DNA from 3 places in the Neobacillus sp. OS1-32 genome. Region 1 is predicted to be linked to each of the others. Evidence: predicted binding sites of a transcription regulator. Region 1 holds the regulator's gene; each other region holds the start of a gene.
What was found. The regulator Rex, encoded in region 1, represses fermentation and respiration genes when NADH is low (regulators of the CRP and FNR family bind a similar motif). The targets are predictions, from matches to a motif close to TTGTGAAATATTTCACAA.

Region 1 (7,111 bases):
AACTGCTGGGGATTCATATGGGGTCCGAAAATACGCAGCAAATCCTGAACATCATCGATATTTTTCCACAGGCAATGATTGTAACAAGCATCATTGGCCCGATTTTAGAGGAAATTGTCTTTCGCAAAATTATCTTTGGCAGTCTTTATCGGCGTTTTAATTTTATTATTTCAGCACTTATCAGCTCGGTTATCTTTGCTTTGGCGCATATGGAGCCTGAGCATATTATCCTTTATTCGGCAATGGGCCTGACGTTTGCGTTCCTATATGTTAAAACCAATCGGATTATCGTGCCAATCTTTGCACATGTAATGATGAACACTTTGGTTGTATTAGTCCAAACTGTTTATCGCGATGATATTGAAAGATTGCAGCGTGATCTTGAGTCCATTCAAAACTTTATCGGAGGATTTTTATGAGACGTTCACCTTTGTTTTCCGGCCTGATTTATTTTTTATTAGGCGCCCTTTTCACCTACTTTGCCATTACGGAAGTACAGACCAACGGCTGGGGCTTTTTCAGCTATCTATTAGTCATTTTGGCTACCTTCGATATTGGGTCAGGATTAAAAATGATCACCTTTCACTTCAAATTCAGGGATCAATTGAAAAAATAAGTATCATGTCAAGCACCAAGAAATGTGGAAGCAACCGTTAAGCAGCGTATCACCAAGGGCCGCTCCTTAACGCAGGTAGAAGCGGGTCGGCCATTTGTTGCTCGACGCTCGAGCTGGACATATGAAAAATTACTTGGTGCCTGACACCGTTTTGACTGTTGAGTCAGGGTCTTGTTGAAAGTCCGTCCTGTATTCAACCGTTCCAATGATACAGCCTGGGCCAATTTTTATTTTATTGCCTCTGACAATGTCCGCTGTTGTATTTTCCAGGTAAATGTCATCGCCTTCGATTACTTTGGTCTGTAGTGATCCAGTCTCTTTTCCGAACGGGAACAACGAGTTTTTCTTCCGTTTCACAGTAATTTTCCCGCCGCCGATTTCTTCAGCCTTACTGCTTCCGAACCTTAAGACAATATTAATAGTTTCAGCGGTTAATAGGCCTTTAATCTCAAAGCCGCCGCTTGAATGGAATGACTCATATTTGACCTTAATCGTTTGGCAGCCAATTTCCTTAGCTGTACACTCACCATAAATTTGAATCTCAATATGCTCTGCGTTTAACAAACCACCAATGATAAATTGTGATTCTGCTTTAAAAATTTCCGTTTCACAGTCCTTGGCCACCTTCAAGATGCCCTTGACCCTTACTTCTTCAGCTTTTACTCTGCCGCCAATCGCCGCATGACCCGATATTTCCAGTTTTTTCACGACATTTAAAATAATTTTGCCTTTAGTTCCTCTATGCAGGTTAACAGCGAGAGCTTGGCAACTACCTTTGTCCCAGACTCAAAATGAAAACTTTCAGCATTAATCAGCAGCAAACAGGAGGACACCCCCAGCTTTCTCGTGATGACGATTTCCCCATGTTTTTGTTCAATTAGCGGGCGGTTTAGCTTTAAAAGCTGAAGCAGCATTTTTCCTTCGTCTAAATTGATCTCCCCTGATTGCAGCAGTTTTTCCAATACATTTGCCTCAAGAATCCTCGAAAAATCAAACTGAAAATGGCCACTCTCACTTTCTTGGTAAATATTCATAACCGTCTCTGAAACAATGTTACGTTTTATAAGTTCATCCTTTGTTAAAATAATTTCCGTTACATTTGGTGATAACAGATCTGCCAATTCATCCAGCGACAAATTCTCCTTCATTGTTTGAATTTTTTCAATCCGTTCCAATATCCTTTCCTTGGGAAAAAAGGTTTCTTGACCTGTAAATGTTGATTTACGGATAAACCATTCCTCTGGTATAAGATCCTTCCGTTTCCAGCGGTATAACTGCCCATACGAAATTCCGGTTAAACTCAATAAGTCCTTTTTGGAAATTAACTCCTCGCTCATTTTCGATAACCCCTTTCTATTTTACAGTGTAACATAACATTGTTATGCTGTAAAATTTTATTTTCTGTTTTTTGGAAAATAGGGCTGATTGCCAATTATCCCGCACAGCTATCACCAAATCATCGTCCCCTTCCGGACAGCTTCAAACTACGATCCTCCCTTTTTGTCTTTTCTGCTATCCCATCAATAAATAAACGCATGGCCTCATGTACCTGTTGCAGTGCCTGACACCATGCTTTCACTTAGACAATTAAAAAAAGCTTCCCTGATCATCATCAGAAAAGCTTTTTCTCCTATTCTTCGGTTTCGTCGACATTCGGATAATGCTTCAAAAAGTACACCAGTGATTGCAGTTCAACTGCGAGGTCAATGTGATGTACGCGAATCGATTTGGCGACATTTAATCTTGCCGGGGTAAAGTTCAGGATCCCCTTTACATTCGTGTTGCCAAGACGGTCCGTAATCAATTGGGCAACCTGAGCCGGTACTGTTAAAATAACCACCGAAATCTCTTCTTCGTTTAAATGTTTTTCTAAATCATCCATCGCAAAAACTGGAACATCACCAATTAATGTTCCAACCTTTCCAGGGTCAACATCGAAGGCGCAGGTGATTTTGGTATTATTATTTTTCATAAAATTATAATTTAAAAAGGCAGTTCCTAAATTACCCACACCAATTAGGGCTACTTTCGTTAATTCATCCTGGTCCAGAGTTTTCCGAAAAAAGGATAATAAATAATTTACATTATAGCCATATCCTTTTTTCCCGAGGGCACCAAAATAGGAAAAATCCCTGCGAATTGTAGCTGAATCAACCTTCACTGCTTCACTTAACTCTGCTGACGACACCCTTTGTTTACCAGAAGAATGCAGATTTTTTAAAAACCGATAATATAACGGTAGCCGCTTTGCTGTTGCCTGTGGAATCTTCGTCGTTTCATTCGACATTCTCTCCTTCACCCCGCTTCAAGTATTAGCTCCATTGCTGCATGTTCAAATCAGGTCGGTTCTTTTATAGTCACCACTTTTACCGCCGGTTTTTTCCACTAAATAAGTTGGTCCGATTACCATACCCTTATCCACTGCTTTACACATGTCATAGACCGTTAAAGCACACGCAGAGGCTGCTGTTAACGCTTCCATCTCAACTCCCGTGCTACCGATTGTTTTCACAGATACGGCAATATGTAACTGGTATTGTTTTAATTGAATTTGCTCCCAGGAAAAACTAATATTTATCCCTGTTAACGGAATAGGGTGGCACATCGGAATGATCTCCCAGGTTTTCTTGGCCGCCATTACCGCAGCAACTTGAGCAACTGCCAAGACATCGCCTTTTTTCATTTCATGATGCGTTATTTTTTGGTAAATTTCTTCACTTACGGTAATGCTGGAATGAGCAAAAGCAGTGCGGACTGTTTTCGGCTTATTGCTGACGTCCACCATCTTTGCTCTTCCTTCTTCATTAAAATGAGTAAACTCAGCCATTATAAATACCTCCTCCCAAATGATACTATATTTTTTTGTCGATGTGTGTGAAACTTTGAACTAACGGTATATTTTTTTATCCAATTACGGCTTTTTTGCTCGTATTGCCGCCCTTTCGGGAATAAGGTACACTATTTGTAAGTATAGAGGTGAATGAACATGATTTTACTGCAAGTTAATCAATTACAAAAATATTATGGTGCTGACCTTATTTTATCGAATATAAAGCTAGAATTACAAACTCGGGACCGCGTCGCCCTCGTCGGCCGGAACGGGGCAGGTAAATCGACATTATTGAAAATTATTGCTGGACATCTGTCTTATGATGGCGGCGAGATCATCAAGCCGAAAGAGGTAACAATCGGCTATTTAGCCCAGAATACCGGTTTGGAATCCAATTTTTCCATCTGGGAGGAAATGTTGAGTGTCTTCGAAGCACTTCGAAAGATGGAAAAATCTTTACGCAAGCTTGAGGAGCAAATGGCTGATCCTGATATTTTTAACCATCAGGCAAAGTACGAACGAATTATTCATGAATATGACCATTTACAGGTCCAGTTTAAAGAACTTGGCGGCTATCAATTTGAAGCGGATATTCGCTCCGTGCTGCATGGACTCAATTTTCATGACCATTCATTGATGATCTCAAGCCTCAGTGGCGGTCAAAAAACACGGCTTGCGTTAGGTAAGTTACTGCTGACGAAACCGGACATTTTAATATTGGACGAGCCCACCAACCATCTGGATATCGAAACGCTCTCCTGGCTTGAACAATATTTACAAGGGTATGATGGGGCCATTTTAATTGTTTCGCACGACCGCTATTTCTTGGACAAAGTGGTCACTCAGGTGTACGAATTATCGCGCAACCGCATCCAACGGTTTAGCGGCAATTATAGTGCTTATTTAGAACAGAAGGCAGCCAATTTTGAACGTGACATGAAGCTATATGAAAAACAGCAGCAAGAAATCGCTGCCCTGCAAGATTTTATCCAGCGCAATATCGCCCGGGCGACAACGACGAAACGGGCGCAAAGCCGGAGGAAAAGGCTAGAGAAAATGGAAGTTATCGACCGTCCGTTAGGTGATGAAAAGTCTGCCAATTTTTCATTTGACATTGAAAAGCAAAGCGGCAACGATGTATTAGCGGTAAATTCCCTTGCAGTCGGTTATGATGGCGAGAAAGTATCGGAGAACATTTCTTTCCGCGTATTTAGGGGTGACAGCATTGCTTTGGTCGGCCCAAACGGCATCGGTAAGTCCACTCTGCTTAAGACGATTATTAAAAAGCTAAAACCGCTTGGCGGAGAAATTTTATATGGGTCCAATTTATTGATTGGTTATTATGACCAGGAGCAGGCAAACTTGACTTCCAACAAACGGGTCTTAAACGAACTTTGGGATGAATACCCACTTAAACCAGAAAAGGAAATCCGCACTGTGCTTGGAAATTTTCTTTTTTCTGGTGATGATGTATTAAAAACTGTCTCATCGCTGAGCGGTGGTGAAAAAGCACGGCTGGCCTTAGCAAAGCTGATGATGGAAAAAGCCAATCTGCTAATCTTGGATGAACCAACAAACCATCTTGATCTTGATAGCAAAGAAGTCCTTGAAAATGCCTTAATCGACTATCCAGGGACACTTTTATTTGTTTCCCATGACAGATATTTTATCAATCGGATTGCAACGAAGGTGATTGAGCTGAGCCGCGAGGGGAGCACTGAGTTTCTTGGAGATTATGATTATTACGTCGAGAAGAAATTGGAACAGGAAGAACTCGCTGCTATTGAGCTTGCCTCTCTCGAGAAAAAGGCTGCCGCTGCTGACCGTTCAGAAAAAGTAAGTTATCAACAAGATAAGGAAAGTAAGAAGCTGGAACGTCAGCGGAAACGCAAGCTGGAAGAAATTGAACAGCGAATTGAAGAATTGGAAGCGCAAATTCAAGAGTATGAACAGCTTTTATGCGATCCTAAGATTTTTCAGGATCATCAAAAGGTAATGGAGATTACCCAAAGCAATGAAAAGACAAAGGCCCAGCTTGATCAGTTAATGGATGAATGGGCTGAGCTGGCGGAATAACTTATCTATTTGACGGCTGCCGAACCCGCCTTTTCTGGTATGGCAGCTTTTTTTAATGATAAAAAATTATGCTGTAACCTTCAAAATATCTTTTCCACAATTTTATCCACATGAAGAATAGCTAACTCATAAACATGATTTAACTTTTCCACATTATCCACAAAAATATCTGTTTTTATCCACATTATCCACAATTATTAAATGAATTACCCACAATTGGATTATTACATAAGCGACTTATCCACATTTTTTATGTTTTTCTCCAATTTAATCAATCGTTTAATTAAGGGCACATTAGCCAGTTTTAATTAAACGATTGGTTAAATGAAAACTCGTCGACTGGCGAGTCCTTAAGGACGAAGGCAGAGGCGTAGTTGAATTTATGCGACATAAGGAGGTATAAAATTTAGGAAAATTTTATACCTCCTTATTAGCTAAAAAAATAACCCTCCAAAAAAAGGAGGGCCCAGTTTTAATTAAATATCTCAATTTCAAGTCCAGGAATCGCATTAAGAGACAAATCCGCTCTGACTCCTTTTTCAAACATTACACTGCCGGCTGCCGCAATCATGGCAGCATTATCGGTACAAAATGATAACGGCGGTATCACTAATTCCACATCCAAGCCGGAAAAGGCTTCCTCTAAAGCACTTCTAAGACCTTTGTTTGCGGCCACCCCACCGGCTACTAACACCTGTTTTACTCCATATTCCGCAACGGCATCGACGGTTTTTTTCACTAAGACATCGACTACACTTGCCTGAAAGCTCGCAGCTAAATCCTCTGGGGCAATCGCTTCACCGCGCTGCTCAGCATTGTGGACAGTGTTAATAACAGCTGATTTTAACCCGCTGAAGCTAAAGTCATAAGAGCCTTCAAGCCAGGGCCGTGGCAAATCAATCACCGGGCTGCCTTCGTGAGCCAAGCGATCAATATGCGGACCCCCAGGATACGGCATATTTAATACCCGGGCTACCTTGTCATAGGCCTCGCCGGCAGCGTCATCGCGCGTTTCCCCAATCACCTCAAAATGACCATGTTCCTTCATATAGACCAGCTCTGTATGTCCCCCTGAGACGACCAGGGCTAAGAGTGGAAACTGCAGTTCTGTTACCAGCCGATTGGCATAAATATGCCCGGCAATATGATGGACTGGCACAAGCGGTTTTTGATGCGCAAAGGCCAGCGCTTTCGCCGCATTAACCCCTATTAAGAGAGCACCTACCAAACCCGGGCCTTCAGTAACAGCAATTGCATCAATTTCTGACATTGTGACATTTGCCTGCTTAAGCGCCGCTTCGATCACAATCGTTATTTGTTCAACATGATGTCTGGAGGCAATCTCCGGGACAACCCCTCCAAAGCGTTTATGGCTTTCAATTTGCGATGCTACAACGTTCGCGATAATTTCGCGGCCATTCTTTGTAATCGCCGCTGCCGTTTCATCGCAGCTTGTTTCAATTCCTAAAATTAACAAATCCTTTTTCATACGTTCACCCACATTACTAAGGCGTCTTCTTGATTATCCGAATAATAATTTTTCCGAATGCCGCCATTTTGGAATCCCATTTTTCGATACAGCGATTGAG
Region 2 (7,111 bases), 1.9 Mb from region 1:
AAGAACCAGAAGGTACCTTTGAAAGGAAAATCGACGCCGCCATCACGCATCATTCTATATTGTTCATATGCTTCAAGAATTAATAATGTCAACGGAATGACTTCCAGAGCTGAGAAAACAGCACCAAGTCCTATCCAAACCTCAGCGGATCCGTTATAGTAATAATGGTGGCCAATGCCGATTACCCCGCTGCCTAACAATAAAATTAATTGGAAGTATAATTGTCTAACAGTTGATTTTTTCGTAACGAGTCCCAATTGAACAAGTAAGAACCCGATTACCACTACGGCAAACACTTCGAAAATTCCTTCCACCCAAAGGTGAATGATCCACCAACGCCAATAATCAGCAAAGGTAAAGCTTGTATCCGGATTAATAAATAATGCGAAGATATAAAAGGCTGGAACAGCAATTGCCGAGTAAAATAATAAGTGAATTAAACCGCCTTTATCACTTTCTTTCTTTAATCCGGCTTTAATTCCCCGAAAGACAATAAACAGCCAAATAAACATACCTACGATCAGAATCAGCTGCCATACACGTCCCAGCTCAATATATTCCCAGCCTGAGTGTCCGAACAGGAACCATTCGTTGCCTAAATAGCCTTTGGCACCAAGCCATTCGCCGACCATGCTGCCGCCGACAAGGACAACTAATGCCCAGAATAAAATATCAACTAATAATCCTTGCTTCTTCGGTTCATAACCGCCAACAAGCGGTGCTACATAGATCCCCATTCCAAGCCAGGCAGTTGCAATCCAGAATATCGCCAGCTGCAAATGATAGCCTTTTGTGATATTAAATGGAAGGATATCATGAATCCACTTTATTCCGAAAAAGCTCTCCGGTTCAATGTAATAGTGGGCAAGTAACGCCCCAAACATACATTGAACAAAGAATAACACTGAAACAACGGCAAAATACTTTCCTGTTTTAACCTGCGAACTTGTCACCGGCATGGCACGTAAATCTATCCGCGGGAAATTTCCTTCCTTATAGGCCTCTTTCATGCTAAATTGATAACGGTAGAAGAAGTATAGAATAATCCCAATCATTAAAATTAATATCGTAACGCTTGCTCCGCTCCACCATACAGCTGAGAAAGACAGATGATTTCCGGCATCTTCGTAATACGGCCAGTTATTCGTATAGGTTATTTTGTCTCCTGGCCGTACAGTGCTTGAGAGCCAGGCCGTCCAGAAGAAGAAATCAGAAATTTGCTTTATTTGATCCCCGTTATCTACATAGGCACGATGACTTGTTGGCATATCTGATTCTTTTATTAGATTGGCCTTTAAACCCCAGCCATCGCCTTTTGTGAAAATCTTCTTATAATATGTACGCACTTTCTCCAAGCCAAACGCCTGTGCGTCCGTAAGCTGCAAAGTATCTTTGCTTGAATCATAACGATTTTTTCGCATTTCCTTAATAACTTGATTTTTGATGATTGCCTTATCATCCGTATTTAGGGTCGCATAATTTTGCTGATACTGTTGATTTGCCTTAAAATCCTGCATTCCTTCGGTATATATTTTTAATGCTTCGGCCGTATAGTCCGGTCCCATATAGGAGCCATGTCCAAGCACGGTACCATAATCCATTAATCCGTATTTTTGCCATACGGCCTGGCCGCCCATAATTGATTTTTTCGTTAACAATACTTCACCCTTTTGATTGGTGATTTTCAGCGGCCTAGGAGCTTGTTCCTTGAAGATCCAATAACCTCCCCCAAGCAAAACTGTGAAACTAAGAATAATAGTGACTAATAGAATAGATTTCAATAGGGCATTTTTATTTTCCTTTGCCATTTTTTTTGTGGCTGTTCCCCTTTGGATATCCATTTGGTTCTCCTCCTTTTCATTACAAATCATATTTTAGCTTTCCAATAATTCTACAGTGTGAGGCGCCTCATTTTTAATCTGTGATAATTCTCACATTTAGCGGATTTTTGTTCACAATTTTGTCACATCGAGAATTATTTTCATAAAAACTTCACTTCTATGATGCAGGTCACATATTTACTGTGATTTCATTGCTAAAATAGTTCCGAATAGAGTAATTAATAACATGAAGGTGATGTTAATGAGGCAAGAGGACATAGAAAAGAGACTATCCGATGTCCCCTTATTTAAAGAGTTATCATCCGATGAACTAGCTCCCATCGTGGAGATTGCCCTAACTCGCTTTTATAAGCATAAGATGTATGTTTTTATGCAGGACGACCCCCTTGATCGTGTCTTCTTTATTCATCGCGGTAAGGTGAAAATTTACAAAACTGATTTTACCGGTAAGGAGCAAATTGTCTCGGTGTTGGAACCGGGTGAAATGTTTCCTCATGCCGGCTTTTTTAGGAAGGGGCATTATCCAGCACATGCTGAGGTTATCGAGGATGCAGATTTAATTGTTATCCCTATTGACAAATTTGAAGAAATCCTCATTTCTTTTCCTGAACTTTGTATTAAACTTTTTAAAGTGCTGGGAGAAAAAATTATCGATTTACAAGGGAGATTAGAAGCGCAGGTTCTTCATAATACATTTGAACAAATTGTTCTCCTGCTTATTAGGTTATGTAAAACGAATGGGGAAAAAATCGGGGGTCATTATAAGCTGACAACCCCATTTACAAATCGGGAATTGGCCAATATGATTGGAACTTCCAGGGAAACTGTCAGCCGTACGATTAACCAATTAAAAAAGAAAAAGCAAGTTGTTCTGAGTGAGGATGGGTTTTACTATATCGACCGTGAATCCCTCCAAGGAGAATTGTTTTCTTAATTTGAAGGAAAGGTAAGGATGGTTAAATGGAACCGAAAATAATTGAATTAGATGTTAGAGAAGATTTAAAAAATAAAATTGAGCCATTCCAAAAAATAATGGAGGCTGTAAAGGATTGCAATCAGGGCGATATCTTCATTCTTCATGCCCCGTTTAAGCCAACCCCGCTGTTTGCCATTTTAAAAGCAAAGGGCTTTTCCCATGAGGCGGAGGAAATCGAAAAAAAGCATTGGAAAGTAACCTTTACAAAGAGCAACTAGGAGTGTGAAATCAATGAAAATGCTAGATAATCGTGGTCTTGAGCCGCCACAGCCAATGATGCGGACTTTAGCTGCATTAACAAAAATGAAAGATGATGAAGTATTAACGATTATTAATGATAGAAGACCCATGTTCCTTTATGAGCAGCTGGAAGAACTCGGATATAAACAGCGAACCGAACAACAATCAGATGGAAGTTTTAAAATTGAAATCTTTCGTTAAGAAGGTGAGACTATGCTTCCGCAGAATTTAGGAAGTGAAACCAATTTCAAACTTCCTTTTTCCTTTATATTATTTAGTTTAATAGCCCTCATTGCCTCGCAAATCATGTTGCTATTTAACGGGCAAATGGTGACCGGGGGCAGCTTTCGAATTCCGGGGATTTGGTCGGCAGCCCATTTATTAGTCCTGGGGTGGGCCTTGATGATTGCTATGGGAGCGATGTACCAGCTGGTACCAGTGGCCTTTTTAACTAAAATTTGGAGTGAAAAATTGGGTTTTATCCAATTTTTCATTACGGCAATAGGAGTCATCTCCTTTGCTGTCACTTTATATTTTTCACCGCAACATGCGTTGATTCCAGGGATCCTGACCCTTTTGGGAATTTTAATGTTTATATTTCAAATGCTGATGACCTTACAAACACAGGCTAAGCCAAATATCCTGACGGCTTTTGTCGGAACCGCTTTAGTTTGCTTGCTGCTGACGATATCCTTAGGGATCACCTTAATATATTGCTTAGAAACAGGTACCGGTACCAACTATTATCAAGCTATTTTTAAAAGCCATTTATTAATGGGCCTTACCGGCTGGTTTACTCTGTTAATTTTCGGATTTTCCTATAAGATGGTTCCGATGTTTTCATTATCGCATGGTTTTCCAATGATTCATGCCAGATATGTATATGGATTTTATACAGCAGGACTGATCATCACACTCATTTCCTTCTTTAATGGACAAAGCGTTTTAACAAAGGTTGGTTTCTTTCTACTGTTAGTGGGGTTTTCCATTTTCAGCTGGCATATCAGCATCATCATTAACAAAAGGTTAAAGAAAAAACTCGATAAGCCGTTCTCATTTGCTTTGTCAGCTATTGGCTTGGGAAACATTATTCATTTGGCAGCCTTCTTGCTTTTATGGACTTCAACATTTAATAAGGTGATCGGACCGCTCGTCTACGCCTATATTTTACTTTGGATCGTTCTTAGCATCACAGGCTATTTATATAAGATTGTTCCTTTCCTCTGGTGGACCTATAAATACAGTAAAGAAATTGGCAAAGCAAAGGTACCTGCTTTAAAGGAAATGATGAATGAAAAACTCATAGCCCCTGTTTTGTCATTATTGATAACCGCAGTAGCTGTCGTTTTTTGTTCCTTAATCATCCAATCTGCAGTTCTCTTTAATATTGGACAATTCGTTGCATCGATTGTATTTATCGTGTTTGCTGGTGGAATCTTTAGCGTTTTAAAAAAATAACGAGGTGTTTACGATGAACTTAGAAGAGAAAATACTCGAAGCATTAAAAAGCGTCTATGATCCTGAATTAAATATGAATGTGGTCGATTTAGGATTAATATATGGTATCGGGACTACTGAACAAGGCGATGTACAAATTACCATGACCTTAACAACACCAGGATGCCCGCTTCACAGCAGTATTACGAGCGGAGTGCGCTACTGTGTCGAAGCGCTTGAAGAAACCAGAAACGTCGAGGTTAACCTCGTTCTGGGAACCAGCATGGTCCCCTGACAAAATGACAGAGGAAGGAAAAAGAGCATTAGGAAGATGGTAAAAAGAAAAGCGGAAGCGCCTTGGTCAGCCCCGACAAGCAAATGTTCTTTGACCTCGAGGGGTTAGGCGCTGCAGCTGGACAAAGAAAAGCGGAAGCTCCACCAAAGGCGCTTTCGCTTTTCTTATTGAATCGTGTCAAACTTCATGATTTCGCGGCGGTTTCCTGCCCCAATATTGGTATAAATCGGTACGAATCGAACCGTTATAAAGCTTACGTTTCTTTGTTGCCGGCTTTCCATATAATTGCTCGAATTGTTCATTCGAGGTCAATATGTAAATGGACCAGGTATCAAAACGGCTAAAGACTTGCCCCATATCACGATACATTGCTTCAACAGCCGTTTTCTCGCCAATCCTTTCACCATAGGGAGGGTTCCCGACAATCACACCGTATTCTTTTGTTGCTGTAAAATCCTTCACTTGCATTTGCTTAAAATGGACCAGATCGCCAAAACCGGCCTCAAAGGCATTTTCCTGTGCGATTTTTACCATGCGATGATCGATGTCAGAGCCAGTTATATCAAGCGGTTGATCATATTTTGCCAAATCCTCCGCCTCGATTCTAGCCTCTTCCCAGACCCGGGAAGAAAGCCACTTCCACTCCTCAGAAACGAAATCACGGTTAAAACCCGGAGCGATATTTTGGCCAATTAAAGCCGCTTCAATTGGAATCGTGCCGGAGCCGCAGAAAGGGTCGTAGAATGGCCGATCAGGATGCCAATTAGTCAACATGATAAGGGCTGCAGCCAATGTTTCTTTTAGCGGTGCTTCCCCTTGGGCAGTCCGATAGCCCCGTTTATGCAGACCCTGTCCGCTGGCATCGATTGTAATGGTGGCTAGATCCTTTAATAAGGCCACTTCAATCCGGTATAAAGGGCCATTTTCCGCAAACCAACTATTTTGTTTATAATGCTGTTTCATTCGTTCGACAATCGCTTTTTTGACAATCGCCTGACAATCGGAAACACTGAACAGCTTCGATTTTACTGATTTCCCAATCACAGGGAACTCAGCGTCCTCCGGCAGGAATTCTTCCCAAGGAAGGGCTTTTGTCCGTTCGAATAATTCATCAAAGGTAAAAGCCTTGAATTCACCGACCTTTAGCTTGATCCTGTCAGCCGTTCGAAGCCACAGATTACTTCTGGCAATGGCGCTTTCATCTCCCGTATATGTGACTTTACCATTTTCAACTTGGCATTCATATCCAAGTGCCCGTACCTCTTTGGCAACCAACGCTTCCAGCCCCATCGCAGCGGTCGCAATAATCTGATATGTACCCATATTTTCACCCTTATCGTTGCTATGTGCTGTTTTCTTAGCCATTATTATGGTCCAATAACAAAATAGTCCTATATACGAATAAAAGGCCCTCCCAATTTAGGAGGGCGATTATTGGCAAAAATTATTCATTAAAAACGTTCTGTAAGCCATGTTCTGTTCCTCTGTACTACAAACGACATAGATCTCGTACAAAGGCGGTAATCATCTATCTACAGATTTTTACATCTGTCCTTCCCTTTGTTCAATTCCTCCGGGAAGATGCCCCTACCATAATTTGGGTTTCTCGCTCGTGGGGTTTACCCGTTCCACCCTTTCCATTTCTGAAAAGGCTACGTCACTGTGGCACTTTTATAGGTATTCATACCATATCCCAACGGACTTAGGTATTTTCCCGGCCGTCAACCGGCTTCGCCGGCTGCCCTAGCTTATGAATTCGCTAGGCACGAACACTACGAGCATCTCAGCATCGTGCGAGCATGGACTTTCCTCAGCAAATATTGCCGCGATTACCCGAACGTTAGTAATGATTACTATCTTATTATATGTATCTCATGCTGTTAATTCAATGGTAATTATTTGGAAATCGTGGTATCCCCTGTTAATCATCAAGTTTATTGCCGAATACATGCTTTTCGAGATTGGATAATCGCTTTAAAATATCAAAATTAGTTGTCCCGGCAGGTTGTGCCACAGGCTGTCTTTTCGAGACCTCTTCAAGCTGTTTTCGCAGTCTTAGATTTTCCTGCTGAAGATCTTCAATTTCCTGATGCATTGTACCATAATCTTTGATGATTAGGTCTAAAAACTTATCTACTTCTTCTTGTTTATAACCGCGTACGGCAGTTTTAAATTCTTTCTCTAAAATATCTTTGGCGGTTAATTTTATTTTATCTGACAGCATTTAAATCACCTCAAGTTTTGCCCATCATTACCTATTATTTTTTCAAAAATCTGTGGTTTTGTCAATTTTCTTAAGCTAAGATGTAAGATCATAATTGA
Region 3 (7,111 bases), 2.0 Mb from region 1:
CCATTTATTAATATTAATATATTTATGATAAAAATTAATTCCTTTGAAAATGCCTCTGCTGTCAATATTGGACAAAATCTATTGGCAGAATGGTATAATTCCGATAAAAAAAATCAGGGCTACGGGCAAAATTTTGGTGACCAAAGTGACTTTTTTGCCACAAGAAGTTTTGTCGATGATCGTGACCAAATAGATTCACCGTCTTCCTTCGAATCCACCCTGCCCAATATTCAGGACTGTGATTTGGAATAGCCAAAAAAAGGCAATGAAAAGTTTGGTTCCTTTTCATCGCCTTTTCATCTTTCTAATACTTTCTGCTAAGCTTCCTGACAGTCCCAGCAACAATCAAAGCAGCAACGATAAACATTAATCCAAATATTGCCATTGATTCAAATCGCGGCTGTTCATTTTCTTTTGGTTCAACAGCTTTTTTCGGTGCTGCTGCCGGCTTTAATTCCAATGGCTTTAATTGAACCGTTTGAAGAACCTTTCCTTGTTTGTTTTTAATCAAAAGGGCCCCGCTATCAGTTAAATCTTTGGTTGTCCCGCGTATATCTTCTGTAACAAGGATATCTCCGTCAGAATGGTATTCCTTAGAGGCCTTTTTGAATCTCTCTCCCTGTTTTATCGTTTGATCACGAAAGAATTTAAACCCATAGTTAAATAAATGCGCCGTATCAACATATTTATCTTGTTTCAAATCAGATTTAAGGACGACTGCGGTTAATTTTATTTTTCCATTATCCGCTGTCGTCGATAAAGTTTGCTTTGATTCTGTCGTATACCCCGTTTTCCCACCTGTAATACCTTTGTAAGGGAACTCACCAATCAACATCTTATGGTGGGAAAGGATATTTGTATTCCAGGACTTTCCTACCCAATGAATTTTTTTCGTCCCGAAAATCTTGGCAAAAACAGGGTTTTTTATTGCATAATTAGTGATTAAGGCCATATCACTGGCGGTCGTATAATGATTTTTGTCAAATAAACCACTTGGATTTGTAAAATGAGTATGGTGGACACCGATAGTTGTTTTTAGATATTCATTTAGATTTTTGGCAAATTGGTTAACACTGCCATCTACCTGTTCGGCCACGGCCACCGCAGCATCATTTCCGGAATTGATCAGCATGCCTTGGACCAATTTGATTAACGGTAATTTTTCACCCTCAACTAAATAAACTCTCGTGCCGTCCTGTCTTACGGCATTGTCGCTTACAGTCGCAATACTGTTTAAATCGCCCTTTTCAATCGCATATATGGCTGTCGCAATTTTAGTTAGACTGGCCGGATACATTTTTTTATCGGCATTTTTACTGTATAGAACCGCGTTTGTTTCGGAGTCTAAAAGAATGGCTGCCTCACTTTTCAATGCCAATTTTGGATCACTTTTAGCATATGTGATCGTTTGGATTGAAAACAGCATAATAATGAAAGAAAAACCTGCTACAAATTTTCTCAATATGAACACCCTTAATAAGTACTATAATCCTCATATATTTTAACAGATTATTAATAAGAAAAAATAGTTTTTCCAAAAAAAGTTTATCATAAAAAAACGGTAAGCAGTTTTCTTACCGTTTCTCGCCATTTCTATTCTCTTTTTTTCGATATCAACAGCGAAATTTGTGCCATTATAAAAGGAAGTGATGATTTTTTACGATACGCTATATATTTTGGTTTCCAAATATTTGTATATTTTTCTTTAAATTCTTCTAACTCTTCAAAATGATAAATTAAATGACCATGTAAAAAAATTTGCGAGGCGATTTTTTCACTTAAGAAAGCAAATTTTGATAATCCCACATTGGCTAACGGCGCCATCCCCAAATTTAAACGCTCATAGCCTTGGCTCTTCGCCCACTCAATCAATGAAAGGAAGAGAAAATCAACTGTACCGGGTCTAACATCATGTTTGAAACGCATCAAATCAACTGAAATGGTCTGCTGATCATAAACATACATGATGCTCACAAACCCCAGAATTTGTAAATTATTATCTCTAACAATCGCAATTGGTGCTTTATTCAAATAGTTTTTATCAAAATATCCCAATGAAAAGCCCTTTTCCTTCCTCCCCTGCAGCCAATCTATTGATATCTCCTTTAATTCCTGAAAAAGCTTTTCCGAAAATGGCGGTTCCAGCAATTCGAAAGTATATTGATCACGAGAGAACTTATTTTCAATTGCCTGTAAATTTTGCAATTTATCGTCGGAGAGCGAGAATTCCTTTAAATCAATGACAGCTTCCTCCCCAAGCTTAAAGAAAGCAAAACCGTGATTGTGGAGAAGCGGCAGCATTTTTTCACCAACTTGATAAAATACCAAAGTATAGCCGTACAAATCGGCTTTTTCTTGAAATTCTGCTATGGCATTGGATATTTCCGCTTGTTCCCCGACAGGTTCCCCAAGAACAATCAATTTATCCGCATACTGTTGAAACGAAAATAAAATATTTCGTTTGCTATTCCAAAAAATAAATTTATCATGTAACAGGATTAAATGGGATAATACTTTTCCTTTGTATTTATAAAAATGATCGAGAATTTCTTTTTCCACATCGATTGATTTTTCAAATACCCACTTTTTTGGCAAACTAATTAAATAACCCGCAGAAAGAATCATAAACGCGATCAGCAGTCCAATGAAGGCGCTTGTGAATAAATCATGGGAATCTACAATAACATATGGCAATAATTTTTCCGGCATCGCCAATTTCGCGCTTGGCAAATTAAGGTAACCGATTATCAAGTACATGGAAGTGATGATGACAATGATCGAGACGTCAAACAATGTTTTTCCCCATGTCAGTACGTAGCTTTCTCGATAAAACTGTCCCTTGGACATTCTGAGAATCAGGGCAACAATGATTAAAAAAATCGCTTCTTCATAGTCGATCCCCTTAAAGATGGAAAATAATGCAGCTAGAATTAAAGCAAACATTGTTACATCATAGGTGCGTTTGACACTATACTCAATCCCCCGTGATAAGCCCAGCAATAAAAAGCCAGTCGCCACGGAAAGCTGATGGGAAACATTAATGATTGGGAAAGCCAAAAGTTCTTGGGCCATTCTCAGTCGGGACATAATCCCCGGAACACTAGCTGACAAAAGCAAGATTAATCCCGATGAAAAAACGAGCAGCGTCAGAATAATGTGACTCAGCCCTTGAACAATTGCCTTTGGCAAATCATTCCATGATTGATTCCATTTTTTCCAATATAATTTGACAAAGAATACAGAGCTTACTAAAAATGGAATAAAGTAATAGCCTATCCGATATAAAAGGAGCAGAACTAAAACCTTTTCCTGTGGAATATGTAAATCCTGCATTCCCCAAATGAAAACCAAATCAAAGGAGCCAAGTCCCCCGGGAATCATACTAATGATCCCTGCACAAGCGGAGCTAATGTATACCGGAAATAGCTTTGTCATTGGAATGCTAATACCCAATATATTGCTTAAGATGTAAATCGCAATAAACACAGCAAACCATTCGACAATGGAAACTGCGATCAGCTTCATTCCAGCATTAATGGATATAAGTGACTGGTTATTCTTCTTTGCATTGATCAAATGGATCATGATAAATACCGGTAAATACAAACTCACAGCTAAAACAGCAAAATAAAGCCATTTAATATCAACAAATAGCGGAAAATGCCGATAAAAAATGGTCACAACCCATGATAAAACGGATATACCGGTTAAATAAAAAAAAGACACGGAAGCAATGACACTTAGCAATCTACGTTTATCGTTCTCTAGCTTATGAAAAAAATATGTTCTTAGCATGGCTCCTATCAGGCCGCCAAAGCCAATTAAATTAGAAAATGAATTGGCAATAAACGATTGTTCCAACAGTTCCTTCTTAGGAACTTTGATCTGTAAGACTCTTACTAAAATCACATCGTATAAAATCATTGGCAAAACTGCACCAAAGGTGATCGCTATAATAAATAGTAAGACCCAGGCATTTAGTTGATTTAATTCATTTTTAAGTAACTCAACATTTAAATGCCCGGTAAATTTTCTAATTTCAATAACCGCGAGTATTAACAAAAATAGTGGAAAAATGAACTTTATTACTTTGACTATCTTTTCTTTTTTTATGCCCAACAAGAAAACCACCTATTTTATATTCCTGTTTTTACTATAAACGTTTCGACAAGAAAAACAAAGATATATATGCATTATTTTTGACCGCTTCATCCCCATTTAACCTACAGGCCGCATTAATAAATTAAAAAATGCAGACAAGTTTTCCACCCTATCAGGCATATGAATGAATGAGGACAAATTCTTAAGGAGGAACTTGAAATGAAATTTCTAGTATTTAAGAAGGAAACCTTTGTCTTCTTCTTAGCGATCGGGATTATGTTAACCGCTATATTAGCCTGGTTTATGATGAAGGCTGGCGATGCCGCTGTTTTTAATCAGACAGCCGATGAAGGTATTCGCGAGATTCATATGGTAACTGCTGAATTCAAAACAACAACAAAAAACGGAACGCAATTAGAGGCCTACAGATGGGATCCGGGAACAATCTCTTTAGAAAAAGGTGAAAAAGTACATTTATTTATTAGTGGGATAAACGGTGAAAAGCACCCTTTTTATATCGAAGGAACCGACATTAAGGGGACAGTTCAGAAAGGAAAGGAGACGGTGGTACCTCTTCAATTTGATAAAGAAGGAACCTATCGATTAATTTGTGAGGCCCATTCAACCAGAGACCATAATGGCCCAATGATTGCCTATATTGTTGTTGATTAGAACAGGAGGGGATGATTCCTGTTCTTTTTGTTTTATATAACAGTTGCTAATTTCTGCAAATGATTATAATACAGATTTTTATATTTAATGTAACACTTTTAATATATTTTGTAACTTATTTTTAAAACAATAAGATTTCACAATATCTTAACAATTGTTCATTGTTTCACATTAAAAATCTGTTATACTTAAATTGTGATAAAAAAGAATAACTGTTATATTCTTTATTTCTGTAAGGGGTGACTTAAAATGGAACAATGGAAAGGTTTCAAAACCGGTGTTTGGACAAAAGAAGTGAATGTGCGTGACTTTATTCTAAAAAACTTCACACCATATACAGGTGATGAAAGTTTCTTAGAGGGCCCTACAAAAGCAACAACAAAACTGTGGGGACAAGTTATGGAGTTATCGAAAAAGGAACGTGAAGCAGGCGGCGTTTTAGATGCTGACACTAAAGTTGTTTCAACTATTACTTCACACGGACCCGGATATTTAGATAAAGAGCTGGAACAAATTGTCGGTTTTCAAACTGATAAGCCGTTTAAACGTTCGTTGATGCCTTTTGGCGGAATCCGCATGGCGAAAAACGCGTTGGAATCATACGGCTATGAATTAGATCCGGAAATTGAACATATTTTCACCGATTGGCGGAAAACACATAACCAAGGGGTATTCGACGCCTATACTCCAGAAATGAGAGCAGCCCGTCATGCCGGCGTTATCACTGGTCTTCCTGATGCTTATGGACGCGGTCGGATTATTGGCGACTATCGTCGTGTTGCTCTATACGGTGTTGACTTTTTAATGAAAGAAAAGCAAAGAGAATTTAACTATATTGGCGATCGCACGATGACTGATGATGTGATTCGTGAACGTGAAGAATATAGCGAACAATATCGCGCTCTTAAAGAATTAAAGCAAATGGCTCTTTCATACGGTTATGATATTTCACAACCTGCTAAGAATGCGAAAGAAGCGATTCAATGGCTATACTTTGGTTACTTAGCTGCGATTAAAGAACAAAATGGTGCTGCCATGAGCCTAGGCCGTACCTCTACTTTCTTGGATATTTACATCGAAAGAGATTTGCGTAATGGGTCACTAACCGAAAAAGAAGCGCAGGAACTTGTTGACCATTTTGTTATGAAACTGCGTCTTGTTAAATTTGCAAGAACTCCTGAATATAACGAATTATACAGTGGTGACCCGACTTGGGTAACTGAATCCATTGGTGGGATGGCTCTTGACGGACGTCCATTGGTAACAAAGAACTCTTTCCGTTTCTTAAACACATTGGACAATTTAGGACCAGCTCCAGAACCAAACTTAACGATTCTTTGGTCTACCAAATTACCTGAAGGCTTTAAACAATATGCTGCCAAAATGTCGATTAAATCAAGTGCGATTCAATATGAAAATGACGATATGATGCGGGAAATTTATGGCGATGATTACGGTATTGCCTGCTGCGTATCAGCCATGAGAATCGGTAAACAAATGCAGTTCTTCGGTGCCCGGGTCAACATTGCGAAAGCCTTATTATATGCGATTAACGGCGGGATTGATGAAAGATATAAAACCCAAGTTGGACCTGCTTATCAGCCAATTACCTCTGAGTATTTGGATTACAACGAAGTCATGCAAAAATATGATAATATGCTTGATTGGCTATGTGAGCTATATGTCAACACATTAAATGTGATTCACTATATGCATGATAAATACAGCTATGAAAGACTTGAAATGGCGCTTCATGATCGTGAAATTCTTCGGACAATGGCTTGCGGTATTGCTGGACTTTCCGTTGCTGCTGACTCACTGAGTGCCATTAAATATGCAAAGGTGAAAACAATTCGTGATGAAAACGGCCTTGTTGTTGATTATCAAATCGAGGGCGATTATCCTAAATACGGCAATAACGACGACCGTGTTGACGAAATTGCGGTTAATCTTGTAAAAGAAATTATGAACAAAATTAGAAAACACAAAACATACCGTGGCGCTGTTCCAACACAATCTGTCTTAACGATTACTTCCAATGTCGTCTACGGTAAGAAAACTGGTGCAACACCAGATGGCCGTGAAGCAGGTAAACCATTTGCGCCAGGAGCAAACCCAATGCATGGCCGTGATTCCAAAGGTGCTCTTGCCTCATTAACTTCCGTGGCAAAATTACCTTATGAATCATCATTGGATGGTATCTCTAATACATTTACGATCACACCGAAAGCACTTGGTCGTGAAGATGAAACACAAGTAAAAAATGTCGTCGCCTTGCTTGATGGTTATATGACAAAACGCGGACATCATCTCAATGTCAATGTATTAAACCGTGATA

Region 2: RCG24_RS03155 (nitric-oxide reductase large subunit) is a predicted target of Rex. The motif match lies at 1,920-1,937, and genes of this name have one in related genera.
Region 3: pflB (formate C-acetyltransferase) is a predicted target of Rex. The motif match lies at 4,928-4,945, and genes of this name have one in related genera.

Annotation. Positions count from the first base shown of each region.
Region 1 covers NZ_CP133263.1:2,991,908-2,999,018, forward strand. Annotated here, with positions in the region: gene RCG24_RS14790 (CPBP family intramembrane glutamic endopeptidase) at 1-419, shown strand, start outside; gene RCG24_RS14795 (YdiK family protein) at 416-616, shown strand; gene RCG24_RS14800 (cytoplasmic protein) at 746-1,324, opposite strand; gene RCG24_RS14805 (YhbD family protein) at 1,330-1,953, opposite strand; gene RCG24_RS14810 (redox-sensing transcriptional repressor Rex) at 2,247-2,903, opposite strand; gene moaC (cyclic pyranopterin monophosphate synthase MoaC) at 2,949-3,443, opposite strand; gene RCG24_RS14820 (ABC-F family ATP-binding cassette domain-containing protein) at 3,603-5,522, shown strand; gene tsaD (tRNA (adenosine(37)-N6)-threonylcarbamoyltransferase complex transferase subunit TsaD) at 5,995-7,011, opposite strand; gene rimI (ribosomal protein S18-alanine N-acetyltransferase) at 7,008-7,111, opposite strand, start outside.
Region 2 covers NZ_CP133263.1:592,113-599,223, reverse strand. Annotated here, with positions in the region: gene RCG24_RS03155 (nitric-oxide reductase large subunit) at 1-1,841, opposite strand, end outside; gene RCG24_RS03150 (Crp/Fnr family transcriptional regulator) at 2,083-2,775, shown strand; gene RCG24_RS03145 (DUF2249 domain-containing protein) at 2,802-3,035, shown strand; gene RCG24_RS03140 (DUF2249 domain-containing protein) at 3,049-3,258, shown strand; gene RCG24_RS03135 (hypothetical protein) at 3,271-4,515, shown strand; partial or broken gene RCG24_RS03130 (metal-sulfur cluster assembly factor) at 4,529-4,832, shown strand; gene RCG24_RS03125 (THUMP domain-containing class I SAM-dependent RNA methyltransferase) at 4,967-6,112, opposite strand; RNA gene rnpB (RNase P RNA component class B) at 6,250-6,630, opposite strand; gene gpsB (cell division regulator GpsB) at 6,711-7,013, opposite strand.
Region 3 covers NZ_CP133263.1:701,652-708,762, reverse strand. Annotated here, with positions in the region: gene RCG24_RS03755 (hypothetical protein) at 1-252, shown strand, start outside; gene RCG24_RS03750 (D-alanyl-D-alanine carboxypeptidase family protein) at 305-1,426, opposite strand; gene mprF (bifunctional lysylphosphatidylglycerol flippase/synthetase MprF) at 1,594-4,119, opposite strand; gene RCG24_RS03740 (cupredoxin domain-containing protein) at 4,321-4,773, shown strand; gene pflB (formate C-acetyltransferase) at 5,023-7,111, shown strand, end outside.